DNA from 2 places in the uncultured Acetobacterium sp. genome. Region 1 is predicted to be linked to the other one. Evidence: a T-box and tRNA genes for the amino acid it is inferred to sense, from the RefSeq annotation. Region 1 holds a T-box; the other holds one or more tRNA genes.
The links. The T-box of region 1 lies ahead of thrS (threonine--tRNA ligase). A T-box ahead of a tRNA ligase gene usually reads a tRNA of that ligase, here a tRNA-Thr.

Region 1 (7,791 bases):
AATAATTCCAGTCTCAGTCTAAGGTTAAAGATTTGGTTTTGATTTTTTCAATCAGTTTTTCTTTGAGATCGCTCAGGCTGATCAGGCCGGCATCGCCAGTGTCGCGGATTCTAAGCGCTAAATCGCCGCCTTCGGCTTCTTTATCGCCAATCACCAGCATATAGGGAATTTTTTGCATTTGTGCTTCGCGGATGCGGTAACCCAGCTTTTCACCGCGGTCATCGACCGAAGCCCGGACTCCAATTGCGGTAAGTTGTGCTTCAATCCCGTTAGCAAAATCATGGTGGGCATCGGCAACCGGAATAATTACGACCTGAACCGGAGCCAGCCAAACCGGGAATTTTCCGGCAAAGTGCTCAATTAAGATCCCGAAGAACCGTTCGATACTGCCCAGTATTGTTCGATGTACAATCACCGGGCGGTGCTTTTCACCATCGGAACCAATGTAGTTCAGGTCAAAGCGTTCCGGCATCTGGAAGTCCAGCTGAATGGTGCCGCATTGCCAGGTACGACCGAGGCTGTCTTCCAGATGGAAGTCAATTTTAGGTCCATAAAATGCCCCGTCACCTGGGTTTAATCGATAGTCGATGTTCTTTTTCTCGAGCGCATTTCTTAGCGCTTCGGTTGCTATTTCCCAAACCTCGTCAGACCCAATCGCTTTTTCTGGTTTGGTTGACAGTTCAACCTTGTAGTTAAAGCCAAACACCCTATAAATGTCATCAGCCAGATCAATGACCTTAATGACTTCCGCTTCTATTTGATCCGGGGTCATAAAGATATGGGCATCATCCTGGGTAAAGTTTCGCACCCGCATCAGTCCATGCAAAGCACCATGCAGTTCATGCCGATGCACCAGACCCAGTTCCGCCATCTTTAGTGGCAGGTCGCGATAGGAATGACCCTTGCGTTTATAAACCAGCATGCCGCCGGGGCAGTTCATCGGTTTAACGGCATAAGAAGCCTCATCAATTTCAGTGAAATACATGTTTTCCTGATAATGATCCCAATGACCCGAACGTTTCCAGAGATCGGCATTTAAGATAATTGGGGTCTTAATTTCCTGGTAACCGCGAAGCTGATGGATCTGTCGCCAGAAATTTTCCAGTTCATTTCTGATTATCATTCCCTTGGGATGGAAAAAAGGAAAGCCTGGTCCTTCTTCCTGGAGTGAGAAAAGATCCAGTTCTTTTCCCAACTTCCGGTGATCACGTTTTTTGGCTTCTTCCAGACGGGTTAAATAGGCTTCCAATTCACTTTTTTTGGGGAAGGTGATCCCGTAGATCCGTTGCAGCATTTTATTTTTTTCATCACCGCGCCAATAGGCACCGGCCAGACTTAAGAGCTTAATCGCCTTAATGCCACTAAGATTTTGGATATGGGGACCCGCGCAAAGATCCGAGAATTCACCCTGGCTATAAAAACTGATGACCGCGTCTTCCGGTAGATTTGCGATCAGTTCGGCTTTGTAAATCTCTCCTTCAGCATTTACCTTTGCCAGGGCATCGTTTCGGCTTAGTTCATAGCGGGTAATTTCAAGCCCTTCTTTTACAATTTTTGCCATTTCCTTTTCAATTTTTTCCATGATTTCTGGCGTGATAATCACATCGACATCAATATCATAGTAAAAACCATTTTCAATCGCCGGGCCAATCGCTAGCTTTGCCTGCGGATAGAGTCGTTTTACCGCCTGAGCCAGCAGATGCGAACCAGTATGCCAGAAGGAATGCTTGCCGCCCTGATCTTCAAATTTTAATAGATTGAGGGTGGCATCTTCACTAATCGCCTGACGGACATCGACAAGCTGACCATTTAGTTCCCCCGCCATGGTATTTTTGGCTAAACCGGGGCTGATATCAGTGGCAACTTCAAGCACCGTGATTCCGGGTTCATAAGTCTTTATGGATCCGTCTTTTAACGTAATAGTAATCATAATTTTCTCCTTTTAATTTTTTATTATGAAAGCAACTTAATTTCCAGCGATTTAGGGTATTGACACCCCCTGTGCCGACCAATTGCCGGTAGGGGTTATCCGAATGTCGACCGCCTCAATCGCTATCGTATTGCGTTTTGCTTCATGAAAACATTTATTTTTAAAACAAAAAAGCCCCTTTGTCAAACAAAGGGACGTATAAACGCGGTTCCACCCAATTTGATCCACCTTCGTGAATCCACTTAAGTTCTGAATAACGGTCAGCTCCGTAAAACCCTAATCAAAAGCAGCTGCATGCAGCATGCCAATCTTTCAGGTTTCGACTCCAAGGTGGTTTTTGGTTATCTCTGGGTTAGGCAATTACAGCCAAGTTGCCTACTCTCTGAATCCGGTGGATAACTTACTCGTCCTTATCAGCGTCTTTTTTCTATTTTAATTGTCTTTTAGTATAACCTTTATCTAAAAAAGAATCAATACTTTTTCGTATAATTAATTTTCTTATTATTTTTCAAATCATTTTTTTGAATCAGTTTATGTTTGAATCCATTTATCCAATTTACTGATGATTTGAACTGATAATTTCAATTGATAATTTCAAAGCCGCCTTCATAAAACACCATCAACCCCTGCCCATCGTGTGACAAAGCAGCTTGTCCGGAAAGTTGGCTCAGAAAGGCCGTCGAAAAATATTGAAATTTGACCTGTGTATAGATTTTTTTGGGTGCCAGATTAACAAAGCGAGCCAGGTATTTTTTTATATTTTGCGGTTCTTTTAAAAATTCAAAGATCCATTCCTTTGCCGGACTGGTGTCAGCCATACCGATTGGCAGTCTGAGATTGCCCTGAGCAAGACAATCAAATTTTATCCAGTCGCCGATCAGCTGGCTCTTTTCGTGACCAGCAAAAAAATCGGACAGGATTAAATAGAGTTGTTCCTTTGATTTTCCCAGATCATAATAACCGCAGCTCTCCCAATAAATCGAAAAGGCTTCAAAAAAATCAAAGGGGGTGGGATAAATTTGCGCAGTGAAAATAAAAGCCAGGCTATCTTTAAATGCGCCGCTATTGAAGTAACGATCGACCAACACTTCAATTTGCCTCAATTGATACAGTTCTTTAGCACTGATGTACTTATTTGAAATGATTTCATAAGGCGCAAAGCTGGCATACTGATAGTCATGGAGGTCTGCTTGACTGCGAATACGGGTCCCTTTGAGACATTTCAAAAAGCCCAGTTGCAGCATATCCGGGCGGAGCGCAATCACCTGATTAAAGGATGATTTAAAAAGTTCATAGCTTTCGTGGGGCAAGCCCGCAATCAAATCCAGATGAATATGGATATTGTCTTGGTCAAGCAGTTTTTTGACATGTTCTTCGGTTCGGCTGACACTGATTTTTCGACCAATCGCCGTGAGCGTATCCGGCGACGTGCTTTGAACGCCAATTTCAAACTGGATTAGTCCTGGTGGTGCCGTCTTTAGCAAGTCGATCATTTCATCATCGATCCGATCGCCGGTCATTTCAAAATGAAAATTAGTATCACCGCCGCCTTTAATCAAATGTTTAAATATTGCTTTGGCACGAGCCAGGTCACAGTTAAAAGTCCGATCGACCAGTTTCACCTGCTTGACACCCGCCCCGATAAAGAAATCCAGTTCGCTAAGAACCCGATCAAGATCGAGTAGCTTTAAGCCCGGCTTGGTCGAAGAAAGACAATAGGAACAAGCAAAGGGACAACCCCGGATCGTTTCATAATATATGATCTTATTTTTTAGACGATCCAGATCGACATTAGCATAGGGAAAAACCAATTGATTTAAGGGGGCGGGTTCAGCATCGGGGTTTTCGATGATTTCGCCAGCCAAATTGCGATAACAAAGACCCGGCACCTGAAAAAATTTTTGCAGATTGTCACCACTCTTAAGCAAAGCTTTTAGTTTATCTTCCGCTTCGCCCTGAATAATAAAATCGCAAAAGCGGTGTTCTTTCATTAATCCCAGGCCATCAAAACTAACCTCTGGCCCCCCCCAAAATAATCTGCAGCTGCGGTCTGGCTTTTTTGAGCACTTCAGCAAGCTTAAGAACCATCTCAATATTCCAGATATAACAGGAAAAACCAATCCGCCTGGCATCGGTATCGAGGAGCAACTTGATGATCCGGTGGAGCGGGTCATTAATCGAGACTTCCACAATTTCGACATCAAAATCCGCTAGTTGTGCCTTCAGTGAACGCACCGCCAGATTGGTATGGATATATTTTGCATTAATTGCGACTAAAACAAGATCTTTCACAAGAGCCTCCAAGCTTATCAGGTGGCATAGGTCGAAAACTGTTCATCATTTCCCGGAAGTTTATTCTTAGCCAGAAATGAGATGAACACTTCCTACTGCGCTATACATTGAATCGGAAAAAGGTAACATCGCCATCTTTCATGACATAATCTTTTCCTTCAACCCGGGTAACACCGCTTTCTTTGGCTTTCACTTCCGAACCAGCCGCTATTAATTGTTCAAAGCCGGTAATCTCAGCGCGAATAAAACCACGCTCAATATCGCTATGGATCTTGCCGGCGGCCTGGGGCGCCTTCGTGCCTTCGGTAACCGTCCAGGCACGTACTTCCTGGGGACCAGCGGTTAAGAAGGTGATTAGACCCAATAATTTATAGCCGCAACGGATAACTTGATCCAGTCCCGATTCGGCCAATCCCATATCGGATAAGAATTCTGCTTTTTCAACATCATCAAACTGAGCAATCTCTTCTTCAATTTTTGCCGATATCTTAATAATATCCTTGTGACTACCCGAGTGATTTTCTCTAACAGTCGCTTTGAGGCGGGTTACCATTTCATTATCTTCATGGAGATCATCCTCGGAAACATTGGCGATATAAAGCACCGGTTTAATCGAGATCAACTGAATGGTTTGAATAAATTCCCATTCTTCAGCAGAAAAATCGTCATCATTGGGCATTTTACCAAGCTCAAGAATTTCCCGCAGCCGCATTGCCACGTCAATGTTTGCTTTTTCTTGAGGATTCGTTTTGGCCAGTTTCTTATTTTTCTCAATCCGTCGATCGAGCATTTCAATATCCGCAAAAATCAGTTCCAGATTAATGGTTTCCAGGTCATCGATGGGATCGATTTTCCCCTCCACATGAACGACGTTATCATCTTCAAAACAACGAACGACATGAACAATCGCATCGACTTCGCGAATATGCGAAAGAAACTTGTTACCCAACCCTTCGCCTTTGCTGGCCCCGCGTACCAGACCGGCAATATCGACAAATTCAATGGTTGTCGGAATGACTTTTTTTGAGTTGTGCATTTTCTCCAAGACCGCCAGCCGCGGATCTGGTACCGTAACAACTCCAATATTGGGGTCTATCGTGCAAAATGGATAATTAGCCGACTCTGCGCCAGCCTTCGTCAATGCATTAAAAATGGTGCTTTTCCCGACGTTGGGTAAGCCAACGATTCCTATTTTCATAGTTACCTCTTTCTAATTTTCATTCAATTTTTCTTTTTTAATTTCATATCACTAAAATTATTTTTGTTTAGTAAAAGCAAACTGCTGTCTGGCAAAAATTAATCCTGGCATGTAAAAAGGTGGGTTTTCCTGTCCCGAAGGATCAAGAAGTGCCACCATTATAATTGAGTAAGTAGATTCACTTGATGCCGATCAGCTTGTCATCTGCCACATCCCCCGCTTCTTAAAATTCACGGGGCTACAAATGACCATCAAGCAGATTTTTAGACTTTGCCTAGCGCGTAACTGGGCTGTTTTTCCAAAGCTTTTCGAGGTTGTACAACTGACGCTCTTCGGTATGGAAAATATGGACAATCACATCATAGTAATCGAGTAAGATCCACCGGCCTTCTCTTTGACCCTCGATGTTTTTGGGGAATATTTCCAATTCTTTCGCTTCATATTCGACATTGTCAGCAATCGCTTTTACCTGACGTTCAGAGTTCCCGCTGGCGATCACAAAATAGTTGGCAATGGTGGTCATTTCGGTTACGTTAATCACTTCAATCTCATCACCATTTTTTGCCTCAATCCACGCTTCTATTTTTTTTGCAAATTCTTCTGGATTAATAAAAATCACTTCCTTTCTTTGATAAATTTTTTATGCTATTTTTTTATGCTATTTTTTTTACTAAGTTTTTTGCAGTAAGTTTTTTTGTTTTATAATTAAATCATTTCGTGCTTCAATCGTATTTTGGTGCAGTAGCGCCTCCGTTTCGGCGACATGACAGATGCAGTTGGTTAGTGCCATAATGGTGGCGCGATCCAAATCACTTTCGGCCATCTGTCGAATCGCATCGACGCCTGGAAAACAACGATCTTTTTCAATATAGTCAGCCAGATAAATGATCTTATCGAGGGTGGTCATATTTTTAGACCCGGTCGTATGACAATCAATCGCCTTTAGAATCGCCGGATCTTTAATCCCATAGCGTTGGCTGGCAAGCACCGCAGCGACTGGTCCGTGCAGCAATTGCGGATCATTTTGACAGACAGAATCAATGTTGATGTGGTGCTTTTTCGCGTAATCAAGCTGTTGCTGACCGGATAAATGTTTGGCACAATCATGAAGTAGTGCCGCTAACCTGGCCTGCTCGTGATCGCATCCGAAGCGATCAGCCAGCTGATGGGCGACTTCAACGACGTTTTGGGTGTGCCTAAACCGTTTCGGGCTTAGCACCCTTCTTAGATCATCCTCAATCTCAGTCCAATTCATCGCTATCCCCACTGGAGTATGCTGGCAAATAGAGACCGTGTTCATGAATGTAAGCTTCCACCGTTTCAGGGAGCAGATAGCGAATTGAATAACCATTTTTGACGCGCGACCGGATATCAGAAGAAGCGATGTCCATTTCGGTGGCGTACAGCTTAAAAATAGAAGCACCATAAATTTCCTGCAGCTCTTTAATCCGCATATCCAAGCGATCATGACTATAGCCCGGCCGGAAGGTGGTGATAAACTTGACCAACTTTAATAGTTCCGGGGCACCCTTCCATAAGGTGATTTCAAACATTAAATCAGCCCCGGCGATGAAATAAAAATCACAATCGGGATAGATTTCTTTAATGCTATTGATCGTATCAATGGTATAAGTGACGCCATTTTGATCAATTTCATGGGTTAAAATTTCAAAGTTGTGATTGCCGGCAATCGCCAGCTCAACCATTTTTAGCCGGTGTTTTCTGGCAATTTCATCCTGTGACAATTTAAATGGGTTATTCCCGGTGGGTATAAACAACACCATATCCAATTCGTATTGATCGCGAGCCGACTCCGCCAGCAGCAGGTGACCCGTATGGATGGGATTAAAACTTCCTCCCAGAAGACCGATTTTTTTCTTCATCTCAAACCTTTACTTATTATGAATTAGTGAATTTTCGTGATGGACTCAGTGCTTTTTTCTTGACCCGCTTAAGGGGTTTCTGATTTTTAGTCGGCACCTCAATTTTGGTTTTCAATAAATTCTTTTTATAGAGGATAAATTTATTGCCGATGGTGCAGACAATATCAGATTTTGTAGCCGCAGCTAATTCCCGCGCCACATTATCGACATCTTCTAGTGAATTATTCTGAACCTTTCCCTTGATCAGTTCCCGGGCAATGATGGCGTCCCTGGTCTGGACGATGACTTGCGGGGTGATGCCATCCTTGCCGACAAAAATGATATCAGGAATATCCATGGCAAGCTTTTTTAAATAACTTCTTTGTTTACTTGTTAACATTTTTTCTCTACTTTCTACGACGCTATTATAACATATAATAAAGCGGGAAATCTATTTAAAATACTCAAATTCGATCTCTTCTAACTGAACCACATCTTCATCTTGGATG
Region 2 (7,791 bases), on a different contig from region 1:
GATACCGCATAGCGCTGGACGTAATTCATCAACTTTTGCAATCCGCCCAAGCAATTCTTGAAGTTCTTTTTTTTTAATGGACACATGGTAGATCATCTCACCACAATCTAACACCACATTCCCATTTTCACAAATCAATCCAATCTCATGAAAATATTCGGAGAATTGAACTTTAAGGGTATGCACTGCTCTTCCACTTGCTGGAACAAATCTTATTCCTTCACGATTTAACGCTTTAATTAGCTCTGGAAATCGTTTAGGTAATTCTTTTTTGCTGTTCAATAATGTCCCATCAAGATCTGACACAATAATCTTAATCATACAAACTCCTTAACCCATACTTTATACCAAATACAATCCAAAATCATTTACAATATACTTACATCACCGTCTCAAAAAATGATTTCCATTCTTCAATAGATAACTGTTTTGGGTTACTAGACATACTCGTTCCAAAGCTAGCTTTTGCCAATATTGGAATGTATTCTGGATCTATATTCAGATGCTTATAGTTGGGCTTTATTCCCATATGCTTATTAAGTTCAAAAATAAATTCAACTGCCGCTTTCGCTCCATCACCTGGCTTATTATAACGCTTTCCTGTTAGTGTTTCACCAATAATATCCATCCGTTCTTGAGCAACATCGGCGTTAATTTTCATAATGTGAGGAAGCATAATTCCACAAGATTCTCCATGGGGAACATGATAGGCAATGCCAACGGCCATTGCGATGCCATGGACTGCCCCTAATCCTGAATTTGCGAATGCCATTCCACCCAGAAGTGATGCAGCACACATCCCCTCCCGTGCTTCCATGTCGTTACCATCGTCAAAAGCTCTTTGTAAATATTTTCCACCAAGTGCAATCCCGCTTAACGCTAAACCATCACTTATCGGTGTTGCTCTCCATGTTGTATAGGCTTCAATTAAATGCGTTAAAGCATCAATTCCTGAAAATGCTGTCACGCTCTTAGGGCATTCTCTCGTTAATTCTGGATCAAGAAGTGCAACATTAGCAATCATCGTATCAGAACGCATTGAACGCTTAAAGTTTAAAACACGTGAGCCTAAAACAGCGTTTTTAGTTGCTTCACTACCAGTACCAGCTGTTGTTGGACAAGCCACAAATGGAACTGGCATCTCTATAATTTTTTTACCTTTTCCTACGACCTCCATATAATCAAGTGCTGGTGTACCATTCGTAATGAGTGCTGCAACTGCTTTACCAACATCAATACAACTTCCACCACCAATAGAGATAACACAATCACACCTATTTTTTATTGCTATTTCCGTGACTTCATCGACTTGTTCTACTGTAGGTTCTCCCTGAATCTGACTATAAAAAACAGTTTTTTTACTATTACTTTCAAGCTGCTTCTTAATACTTTCTAGAATAGACGAATTAGCAAAAAAACTATCCACCACAATTAAAAAATTAGTCCCTAAATTACATACATATTGATCTAATTCCTTGATCACACCTTGTTTTAAAACGATCTTACTTGCTGTAAAAAACGAAAATTCCATAGCTCCTCCTTGTTTCTATCCTAGAAACACATATTATGTTTTCACATTCTATTGTTTTCAAAATAATATTTAAGGGGGATTAGTTCCCCCTAAATATTAATGCTTCAAATTTTATTTTTTTGGAATTCGTAAATGTCCGGAAATCCACTTTCACCTAATCCCTTATAGCAAGCTATAAGCATTTTGTACACTTCATTATACCGTGCTACATTTCCTGGAATTGGTTCACAGATATCCTTCACATGTACCATATGTTCTTCTTAATGAAGATTGCTGAATACGCCAACGCCAACCGCTCCAATTTTCGCTGCACCAAGTGCTGTCGCTTCTGGTGCATCCGCTGTTTCCACTCTGCAATCTTAAGTATCAGCCTGCATTTGATTTCATAGCTTTGATTGCGCTGCTCCACCAGTGATACGAAGTATTTTAAATTCTGCAAAACCAGCATCTTTTAAATCCGCTAGCATTTCTTTCATTTCAAAACAGATTTCTTTCATGGCAGCTCTTAAAATCTCAGCTTTTGTTGTGCCTAATGTCGTCCCTACCAACGCACCACGAGCTTCATCATTATAATTGGGGCAATTTACACCAGCCAGCCAAGATAAAAAACAGTTCCTTTTGATCCAATAGGAGCTTTAAAAGCAATTGCAGTCACAATATCGTAGATATCGAAGTCAGAAATTTCTGTCACTGTCATTTCAAATTGAAAAATTGCATTTCTTAACCATCTAGATGATTATTTAATTTCGATGTTTTTAGCAAATCTTTCAAAAATTTCCGACTCATCAACAATTTTTTTAGCCGAACGTGTGCCAATAATATCTACACCGGCTGCAATACACATTAATGCAATATTCGTAGTCCAGAACTGACCTGTTCCAGCAACTTTTAATTTACAGCGACCTTTACAGGTTTTTACTAGGAGGTCTATGATTTCCATATCAGGGCCGCCAAATCGACCTGTTGAAGTTTTTACAAAATCCCCGCCACCTTCAATAACACACTCACAAGCGGCTACTATTTCTTCAGGCGTTAAATAGCATACTTCAATGATAAATCTTGTTTCAAGACCATTTGCTGCTGCAACACAAGCTTTAACTTCTTCTAATAAATGATCCTTATTGCCACTTTTCAAATGACCGTAATCAATCACAAAATCAACAATTTCTACACCATGCTCAATGGCCACTTTTGTCTGGTTTACTTTGTCCTCAATTGATCCGGTTCCAAAGGGGTAGTCAATAACAACACACGCCTTAACATCGGTACCTTTTAATTGTTTTGCAACTCTTTCAAGATAGTTTGGATTTACACAAACAGAATTTGTGTTATAATCCAAGGAAGTCTTTACTAATTCATCAATCTCCTGGGTTGTTGCAAATGGATTAAGTAATGAACCATCCATCATTTTTGCTAAGGAATCTCTGTTAATTTCTTTACCGTTTAATACTAACATCTTTTTCTCCTTTTATTTTAAATTAGCCAGAGTGTAAAATAACCTCTCGACCTTTTAACAAATCCTAATGTGGAACATCTTCAAATTAAGCAGCTTAGGTAAATAAGATTTTCCCTTAATCTTTCCACAATTTCAGTATAGCATCTTATGAAAACCGAGTACAACAACAGTTAATTGTAACCCATTACAATTAACTTTAAAGATTGTAAAAAAAATATCAAAATTGACAGCCTGTTCTCAATTTGATAAGATGAAACAATAAATTCCTTTGATTCTTGGAATATAAAGACCTTTTCTATTTCGCGATGATTATTTTAGAATATATGATTAGGGTGTCAAAAATATTTTTCACCACATTGATAATTCTCTCCAACTGAGATTTGACTTCTGGTAAAATAGATGCAAAATCAAAAGCAGTGGAGTCTATAGAACGATGTTATTTAAGACCAACAAAGAACAACAACTCACATTGGATGATCGCTTTCTACAGGTGGATAAACGGACAAAGAAATTTTTTTGAGTACCTGAGTAAACGGCTTGTCAGAACTCATTTTCCCGGCGATCAACGAGGAACGGTTTTCGGTGTTATACATTGATACCAAAGGATCTCGACCCAATAATCCGGTAAATGCAGTGGTTGGCTCGTTGATTTTAAAAGAACTGTTGCGTCTGTAGGAGCCATTAATACAAAGCGAGTGCTCAAAGGAGCAGTTGCTTTGCTGCAAAAATCAAACTTCGGGCAAACATTACATTATTTTCTTCCGAAGCCTCACTGGGGCGGGAATAATATGATTCTAGCTACTTTAAATAGTTTTAATTGACATTCTAATCATATATTAATTTACGTTTCATTTTGAATAAGTCAATACTACTTTTCCCCTACTACTTTTTTGAATAGGAGCTTAATTTTGGATATCAAAAGCCTTGAATTCTTTGTGCGACTATGTAAGGACAATAACGTTTCTGTTGCAGCTGAGAACTTATATATTTCTCAGCAAGGATTGAGTCGAATGATCAAACGAATGGAGAGTGAACTTGGTGTAAAACTATTTAGACGTAGCAATCGCGGTGTTACTCCTACGGTTGAGGGAAAACTACTTTGGGAACATGCAGAAAATATTTTAAGCGAATATCAAAAGGTAACCGACTCCATAAACTTGAATAATAGCTTAATCCATGGCACTGTAAACGTTGTATTAGAGCTTGGTTGTCTTCCCCTTTTAACGTTATCGCCATTTTTACGTTTTATTGAAGAATATCCCAATGTTGATCTCAGTTTTGGTGAACACCGTGAGACTATTTGTCAAGCCCAGCTTTCTGATGGTACTGCTGATGTTTTTTTTGCTGTAAAATCGGTTGATAGTGAACAATTTAATGTTTCTCCATTCTATACCCTTAATTCTATTGTCTATGTCCCCAAAAACCATGTTCTTGCAAAAAAAAGCTTCATTACTGTTGAAGACTTCCGAGATACCAAACTTGTCTTATGTGGCTCCACCAATTACTATACCGTGGTTAATGATTGTGCCGAAGCTAATTTTGTTCCAAACATAGTCGTTTGTTCTACTGACATTAATGTAACCATGCAATGTGTTCAATCTGGTCTAGGAGTCAGTCCTTTTATCCTCGGAATGAATAAAGCACTCCCTATTTCAGAAGATATTATTGTGCAACAATATCGATGTCCAAACATACCGCAAATCCATATCTTAACAAAAAAAAATACACCCCTTTCTTTGAGTGCCCAAAGATTTTGCGAATACTTTTTTCGATATTTTGAAGCTCGCAAATAATCATCTGATTATATCGAGTCAGGGAGAAAAAAGTACGACAAAAAATAGGGGTAAAATAGCCAGAAATAGCCAGACTTTTTCAACTTTTCACATTCGGTCATACTTTAGGTGGAGACTAAAAAACAAAAAATAAAAAAAGAACCGCTAATTAAAGCCATTCTTTTAACAAAATATTATATTCTTACTGGAGCTAGCGGGGGGAATCGAACCCCCGACCTACTGATTACGAATCAGTTGCGCTACCATCTGTGCCACGCCAGCAGTAAACTTACTGAACTATCATAACACAAACTCTCACTCCACTTCAATATTTTTTTACCATTTTCCTTTTGTAATATGAGTGGCTATTTCAGCTTTGCACATTTCTTTGATGACGTAACAATCTGCTTCAGCTTTTTGGAAAACATGGACACAGGCTGGGTCAAGATTTATTTTTGCACCTTCTCTTGACAAATGAATGATCTTTTCTGCCAATCCAATCACTTCCAAGTGGATATCGTTAGTAACATAAGCATCATAAACTTTTTTTGCATCTTCTTCATTCAGTGCTATAAATTGCTCCCGCGGTGCTCCACATTTCGGGCAATTCTCAGGGGCTTCTACGCCTTCCATTTTATAACCACAATCACCGCATTTCCATAACTTTTTCATTTATTACCCTCCGTTTACTTTATTTCTTGTTAAATTTGTATAACTGATACTTTTATATACCCAAAATTTCATAAACAACTACTTTGATTAAAAAATAACGATGATTTTTTATCCTTGTGAAAACCTTTACTGCGTGTTAAAATGATGTCAATTTCATACCAGAGTAGACAAGATGCGTAAAGTGTTAAAGGATGGGAAGTTGCCTTTAAACGAAATGTGACCATTGCGGTATCTTGTCGCTTCCGCTGTTACAATGCAGATTGTAGGTTGCGGAAGCATTACTTTAAAATCAAGGAGGTTTTATGAAAAGTAATGCTTTTATTAGTGGTTCCACCAGAACCCGGCTCGTGGTCAATTGTGGCCTGCTGATTGCCATCAGCATCGTGCTGAAGATTCTATTTGAGGTTTATATTCCTCTTGGCGGTTTCCCTTCGTTACGGTTAAACATCACGGCTTTACCGATCATGTTAAGCGGTATCTTGTTTGGACCCTTGGCAGGATTTGCGGTTGGTTTTATTTCCGACATCCTGTGCTTTGCAATTAAGCCCGGCGGACCTTTCTTTATTGGGTTTACCTTGGCCAATGGACTCACCGGTTTAATTCCGGGTTTACTTTTTATGATGTTAAGAAAAAAAGAAATCAAACATCTGGAATGGTTTAACCTGGTATTCATTGTTCTGGCCGCAACTATTTTGGTTGTATCCGGGACATTTGGTTTTGACAATGGCACCATTTATTATGCTGGAGAACCACTGAGCATGGTTTTCTTTGTCCTCTTTATTGCTTTAATGATCACATTTGCGGTCTTCCCCATTATTGTTGTAAAGAAATCCAATCTTGATAGTGAATATCGCAGCGATCATATTCTCTTTATCGTCAGCGTTTCACAATTGGTCACATCAATTTTGTTAAATACTTGGTTTTTAAGTATTCTTTATGGACAGGCGATTGCCGTATTACTGCCTGCCCGAATCATCTCGAATATCTTCCTGATTCCATTGTACACAATTATGCTCGTTGGTTTGTTAAAAATTCTTCCTAGCTTTATTAAACAGCGTTAAACACAGATCATTCTCATAAGAGGCAGCTATTTTTAGTTTGCCTCTTTCTATTTTTAATTTGACTCCATGAATCTGACCAATCATTTCCAACTTTGTTTCTGGCAGAACTTAGCTTTTTATCTTGCTTTAATTTCTATCTCGAAAAAAGTATTTAAAACAGGCAATTTTAAGCGGATTGCTTGAGTATTCACCCAAAAGAGAGTATACTAACGTAGTGACTAAATTATCGATGTTGCACAAACAACAGATTAAATAATTATAACACTTAGGAGGTTTTGGAAAATGGGATTAGTAACATCAACTGAGATGTTCAAAAAAGCTTATGAAGGTGGCTATGCTGTCGGAGCTTTTAATGTCAATAATATGGAGATTATCCAGGGAATTGTTGAGGCCGCGGCTGAAGAACAGGCTCCCCTTATTTTACAAGTATCGGCAGGTGCCAGAAAATATGCCCATCCAGTCTATATCAGAAAATTAGTTGAAGCCGCTATCGAAGTTACCGGCTTGGATATTTGCCTCCATTTAGATCATGGTGATGATTTTGAGATTTGCAAAACCTGCGTCGACAGTGGTTTTACATCGGTGATGGTTGATGGTTCAAAACATCCCTTTGCTGAGAATATTGCCTTAACGAAAAGAGTTGTTGAATATGCCCATGATCACGGCGTTGTGGTTGAAGCCGAGCTGGGTAAACTGGCTGGGATTGAAGATGATGTGAATGTCGATACCCCTAACGCAACCTATACCGATCCCGCTGAAGCGGTTGAGTTTGTCAAACAAACCGGCTGTGATTCTTTGGCCATCACAATTGGTACCAGTCATGGCGCTTTCAAATTCAAAGGCGAACCCCGTCTCGATTTTGAACGACTTTATACGATTTCCGACCTGCTTCCCGGTTTCCCATTGGTGTTGCATGGTGCCTCCTCTGTTCCCAAAGAGTTTGTCGATCTTTGCAATCAATTTGGCGGACAAATCCCTGGTGCCCAGGGCGTTCCTGAGGATATGCTGCGAAAAGCTGCGAAATCTGGGGTTTGTAAAATTAATATTGACACCGATCTGCGTTTAGCCATGACCGCCTCGATCCGTCAGGTTTTTGTTGAAAATCCCGGCTGGTTTGACCCCCGTCAATATCTGGGACCGGGACGTTCTGCGATTAAAGCGATGGTTGCCCATAAAATTAAGAATGTTCTGGATTGCAGCCACAAACGATAATTTTTATTATCCTTAATGCGTTTCTCCGTTTTAGGGCATGTCGCAAAGTAACTTCGGTTACTTGCGGTCATGCTCTTTTTATATGAA

Region 2: it encodes a tRNA-Thr, which carries the amino acid that the T-box ahead of thrS (threonine--tRNA ligase) is inferred to sense. The anticodon was not compared.

Annotation. Positions count from the first base shown of each region.
Region 1 covers NZ_CAKMJU010000026.1:15,847-23,637, forward strand. Annotated here, with positions in the region: gene thrS (threonine--tRNA ligase) at 14-1,930, opposite strand; T-box leader at 2,118-2,356, opposite strand; gene QZ998_RS04210 (DUF4080 domain-containing protein) at 2,512-3,921, opposite strand; gene QZ998_RS04215 (cobalamin B12-binding domain-containing protein) at 3,941-4,222, opposite strand; gene ychF (redox-regulated ATPase YchF) at 4,323-5,420, opposite strand; gene rsfS (ribosome silencing factor) at 5,695-6,039, opposite strand; gene yqeK (bis(5'-nucleosyl)-tetraphosphatase (symmetrical) YqeK) at 6,091-6,675, opposite strand; gene nadD (nicotinate-nucleotide adenylyltransferase) at 6,662-7,303, opposite strand; gene QZ998_RS04240 (YhbY family RNA-binding protein) at 7,320-7,682, opposite strand; gene obgE (GTPase ObgE) at 7,734-7,791, opposite strand, start outside.
Region 2 covers NZ_CAKMJU010000115.1:11,854-19,644, forward strand. Annotated here, with positions in the region: gene QZ998_RS14390 (HAD family hydrolase) at 1-321, opposite strand, end outside; gene QZ998_RS14395 (iron-containing alcohol dehydrogenase) at 380-1,531, opposite strand; gene QZ998_RS14400 (FGGY-family carbohydrate kinase) at 1,915-2,079, opposite strand; gene deoC (deoxyribose-phosphate aldolase) at 2,268-2,987, opposite strand; gene QZ998_RS14410 (hypothetical protein) at 3,525-3,662, shown strand; gene QZ998_RS14415 (LysR family transcriptional regulator) at 3,896-4,780, shown strand; tRNA gene QZ998_RS14420 (tRNA-Thr) at 4,966-5,041, opposite strand; gene QZ998_RS14425 (rubredoxin-like domain-containing protein) at 5,096-5,431, opposite strand; THF riboswitch at 5,589-5,681, shown strand; gene QZ998_RS14430 (folate family ECF transporter S component) at 5,734-6,492, shown strand; gene fba (class II fructose-1,6-bisphosphate aldolase) at 6,775-7,704, shown strand.